DNA from 2 places in the Streptomyces sp. NBC_00569 genome. Region 1 is predicted to be linked to the other one. Evidence: riboswitches for the same ligand, from Rfam matches in the RefSeq annotation. Region 1 holds a riboswitch; the other holds the start of a gene.
The links. A riboswitch is a leader RNA that binds a small molecule or an ion and turns the genes downstream of it on or off. The one in region 1 is predicted to bind S-adenosylmethionine.
Positions count from the first base shown of each region.

Region 2: it holds a riboswitch for S-adenosylmethionine, as region 1 does, so the genes downstream of both, thrC (threonine synthase) here and OHO83_RS31665 (aminotransferase class V-fold PLP-dependent enzyme) in region 1, are expected to answer to the same signal.

Region 1 covers NZ_CP107783.1:7,050,160-7,052,545, reverse strand. Annotated here, with positions in the region: gene OHO83_RS31665 (aminotransferase class V-fold PLP-dependent enzyme) at 1-1,280, opposite strand, end outside; SAM riboswitch class IV at 1,446-1,562, opposite strand; gene trpD (anthranilate phosphoribosyltransferase) at 1,676-2,386, opposite strand, start outside.
Region 2 covers NZ_CP107783.1:5,594,495-5,596,880, reverse strand. Annotated here, with positions in the region: gene thrC (threonine synthase) at 1-933, opposite strand, end outside; SAM riboswitch class I at 951-1,082, opposite strand; gene OHO83_RS25275 (glucosyl-3-phosphoglycerate synthase) at 1,263-2,210, shown strand; gene OHO83_RS25270 (hypothetical protein) at 2,247-2,386, shown strand, end outside.

The DNA of each region.
Region 1 (2,386 bases):
ACGAAGCGCTCGACGTGCTCGTCCGGGGTGCCGGCGCCGAAGCTGACGCGGATCGCGTTGAGGGACTTCTCGCCGGGCGCGGCCTCGGGCGCCCCGCACTCCCCCTGCGACTGCGGGTCGCTGCCCAGCAGGGTGCGCACGAGCGGGTGAGCACAGAAGAGGCCGTCGCGCACCCCGATGCCGTACTCGGCGGAGAGCGCGGCCGCGAAGTGCGAGCTGTTCCAGCCGTCGACGACGAAGGAGATGACACCGACGCGCGGGGCGTCGTCGCCGAACAGCGAGAGCACCTTCACCTCGGGTACGGCGGCGAGGCCGTCACGGACCTTGCCGATCAGGTACTGCTCACGGGCGACGAGCGAGTCGAAGCCCGCCTCGGTGAGGGCCTTGCAGGCGGAGGCGATGGAGTAGACGCCGATGACGTTCGGCGAACCGGCCTCGTGGCGGGCCGCGCTGTCGTGCCACTCGACGTCCACACCGCCGTCGGCGCGCCGCGCGACCTTGCGGGAGGCGCCGCCACCGGCGAGGTACGGCTCGGAGGCCTGGAGCCAGTCGGCGCGGCCGGCGAGGACGCCGGAGCCGAAAGGCGCGTACAGCTTGTGCCCGGAGAAGGCGACCCAGTCGACGTCGAGGTCCTGGATGTCGACGGGGTGGTGCGGGGCGAGCTGCGCCGCGTCGAGGACGATACGGGCGCCGTGGGCGTGGGCCGCGGCGGCGAGCTCACGGACGGGCCACAGCTCGCCGGTGACGTTCGAGGCACCCGTGACGCACACCAGGGCGGGCCCGTAGGGGTCGCGGTCGGCGAGGGCGCTCTCCAGGGTCCGGACGGCCTCACCGGGCGTGCGCGGCGCGTTCAGGTAGGTCACGCGGGCGTCGCGCCACGGCAGGAGGGAGGCGTGGTGCTCGGTCTCGAAGACGAAGACCTCGCAGTCGGCGGGGAGCACGGCGGCGAGCAGGTTGAGCGAGTCGGTGGTCGAGCGGGTGAAGATCACCTGGTCGTCGGCGCGGCAGCCGAGGAACTCGGCGACGGTCACGCGGGAGTTCTCGAAGAGGTCGGTCGACAGCTGCGACAGGTACCCGGCGCCGCGGTGCACGCTGCCGTAGTACGGCGCGTAGGCCGCCACGTCGTCCCAGACCCGCTGGAGCGCCGGGGCGCTGGCCGCGTAGTCGAGGGCCGCGTAGGTGACCTCGCCACCGGTGACGAGCGGAACGGTGACATCACGGCCGAGAACCGGCAGAGGGGTACAAAGCGACTGGTCGGCGGCAGCGGTGGAGACAGACATGGCGAACTCCCGTAAGAGGCAAGCGAATTGACCATGCCGGAGCCGATGGCTCGACGGCGCAGCCGAAAAGGAAAAGGGTGTGCGGAGGTGGGGCGGAGATGCCCTATCGCATTCGCTTGCTCACGAGACTGCTCCCTTGAGGACCAGGACCCCAGGGTGTGCAGGGGTCCGCGCTTGCAGAGCACCTTGCTGTGCCCTGCCTGGTCTTCACCCGGGGCACCCCGCCACGGACGGAGGGTTGCCGGACAGCGAGCCGGGGCCTAATCGCTGTCACTCATGACCTGCCGAGAAGTATGCCAGCCGATCGCTTCATCGCAACAGCGTGTCCGCATCCCGGACGGAGCGTGGTGGGGAGGCACCGGCCGGTACCTCCCCACCCTGCGTGCCTTACGCGCTCACGCGTTGCTGGCCGCCACCCAGCGCTCCAGCGTCCTCTTCGCGGCGCCCGAGTCGATCGACTCGGCGGCGCGGGCCATGCCGGCCCGGATCTGGTCGGTCAGCGGGCCGTCGCCGGGCGTGAGAGCGACGAGGGCCGCCGCCGAGTTGAGGAGGACCGCGTCCCGTACCGGGCCCCTCTCACCGTCCAGGAGGCGGCGGGCGACCTCCGCGTTGTACGAGGCGTCGGCGCCCCGCAGCGCGGACACCGGCACCAGCTCGAGGCCGACGTCCCGCGGGTCGAAGGCCTCCTCGCGCACGGCGCCGTCCCGGACCACCCAGATCCGCGAGGTCGCCGTCGTCGTCAGCTCGTCCAGACCGTCGTCGCCGCGGAAGACGAGCGACGAGTGGCCGCGCTCGGCGAAGACACCGGCCACGATGGGCGCCATCCGCGCGTCGGCGACCCCGACGGCCTGCGCCCGCACCTTGGCCGGGTTGGTCAGCGGACCGAGGAAGTTGAACGTGGTGCGGATGCCCAGCTGGCCGCGCGCCGCCGCCACGTGCCGCAGCGCCGGGTGGAACTTCACGGCGAAGCAGAACGTGATCCCGGCCTCCTCCGCGACCTCGGCCACCCGCTTCGGGGTCAGCTCCAGATTCACGCCGAGCTTCTCCAGGACGTCCGAGGCGCCGGACGCCGACGAGGCGGCGCGGTTGCCGTGCTTGACGACCTT
Region 2 (2,386 bases), 1.5 Mb from region 1:
CGGCTTCTGCGGCCGCACGACGTCGTGGCCGCCCTTGTAGGCGACGGACACCGGCGAGCAGCCCTCGGCCTGGGCGCCGAAGAGCTTGTACGGCTTGTCCTCGACGAGGCCGAGCTTGATCAGCTCCTGGAGGCCCTTGTCGATCTTCGTGAACTGGGAGCCGGACGCGATCGGGATGACCAGCTGGTCCGGGAGCCGCCAGCCGAGCTGCTCGCAGATCTCGTACGCGAGCGTCTTGGAGCCCTCGCCGTAGTACGGGCGCAGGTTGACGTTGACGAAGCCCCAGCCCTCGCCGAGCGGGTCGCCGATGAGCTCGGAGCAGAAGCGGTTGACGTCGTCGTAGTTGCCCTCGATACCGACGAGTTCGCCGCCGTAGACCGCGGCCATGACGACCTTGCCCTGCTCCAGGTCGTGCGGGATGAACACGCAGGAGCGGAAGCCGGCACGGGCCGCGGCGGCGCCGACGGCGCCGGCGAGGTTGCCGGTGGAGGAGCAGGACAGGGTGGTGAAGCCGAAGGCGCGGGCGGCCTCGATGGCCTGGGCGACGACGCGGTCCTTGAAGGAGTGCGTGGGGTTGCCGGAGTCGTCCTTGACGAACAGCTTGCCCTGCTCGACGCCGAGTTCACGGGCAAGGTTGTCGGCCTTGACGAGCTTGGTCCAGCCGGGGTTCAGGTTCGGCTTCTCGGCGACGTCGGCCGGGACGGGCAGGAGAGGGGCGTAGCGCCAGATGTTGGCGGGTCCGGCCTCGATCTCCTTGCGCAGCGACTCGGGGTCGCCGACCGGCAGGTCGTAGGAGACTTCGAGCGGCCCGAAACACTCGGCACAGGCGAAGATCGGTCCGAGCGGGAAGCTGGTGCCGCACTCGCGGCAGGAAAGCGCCGAGGCGGGTCCGAGATCAACGGACGTGGTGGTGGCGACAGTCTGCGCAGCCATGATGGCGAGGCCCTTTCTCCTCATCTTCCTCGCGGCGCATCTCGCCACGAGACGGAATTGGCACCTTCCCCACCTGGACCTCGACAAGGTCGGCGGGAGGGTTGCCGGGACTTCAACGGGCCGTATCCCTCTGTCCCTCTGGATGAGCGCTATTCGGTTGTTGAGCTGGCACTTGATCACTCAAGCGCGGCGGCGACCCCGACATGCGATGGTCACCGGCGTTGTTCAAGACTGTAACCGAAGGCCTGGACGCTTGAGATAGTCGTCCGAACCGCGAGATGGATCACAGTTCGTGATCAGACAGTTCAGACAGTGAGGAGCCGCGCACCGTGCTGGAAGAAGTTGAGCGCTGGCTGAGCAGGCGTTCCTGGTCGGTGTCGGACCGCCCGCTCCCTCAGTTGATCGCCGCGAAGCGTGCCTCGGGCACCTCGGTGAGCGTGGTACTGCCCGCGCTGAACGAGGAGGAGACGGTCGGCGAGATCGTCGCCGAGATCCGGCGCGCCCTGATGACGGAGCGGGTGCCGCTGGTCGACGAGCTGGTGGTGATCGACTCGGGCTCGACGGACCGTACGGCCGAGGTCGCGCGGGCCGCCGGGGCGCGCGTCGTGCACCGGGACACGATCCTGCCGAGGATCCCGGCCCTGCCCGGCAAGGGCGAGGTGCTGTGGCGCTCGCTGCTCGTGACGGGCGGCGACATCGTCTGCTTCGTCGACGCGGACCTGAAGGAGTTCTCCGCGGACTTCGTCTCGGGGATCGTGGGCCCGCTGCTCACGGATCCCGGCGTGGACTTCGTGAAGGCGATGTACGACCGCCCGCTCGGGTCCGCCGCGGGCCAGGGGGGCCGGGTCACGGAGCTGGTCGCGCGCCCCGTCCTCAATCTGCACTGGCCGCTGCTCGCGGGGTTCGTGCAGCCGCTCGGCGGCGAGTACGCGGCCCGCAGGTCGCTCCTGGAGCGCCTGCCGTTCCCCGTCGGTTACGGAGTCGAGCTCGGTCTTCTCGTCGACGCGCTGCACACGGTGGGCCTGGACGCGCTCGGGCAGGTCGACGTGGGCGTGCGCAAGCACCGGCACCAGGACGGGCAGGCGCTCGGGCGGATGGCCGCGGCGATCTACCGCACCGCGCAACTGCGGCTCGCGCGCGGGCACCTCGTACGTCCGGTGCTCACCCAGTTCGAGCGCGGGGAACAGGGATTCGAGCCGCGCACGCATGATGTGGACACCGAGGAACGCCCCCCGATGACCGAAATCACCGAGTACGCGGAGCGCCGCGTGGCGTAGCCGGGGCAATCGTATGTTTTGCCTACATTGCCCTTTATGTGGCTCAGACAAGTTTCGGGTGAGCGACGGCTGCGCGCAGCCGCCACCCGCACCGCCGGGGCGCTCGTCGCCACGGCCACCGCACTGACGGCGCTCGGCGCCGCGGCCCCCGCCTCGGCGGACGCGGTCGCGCCGTT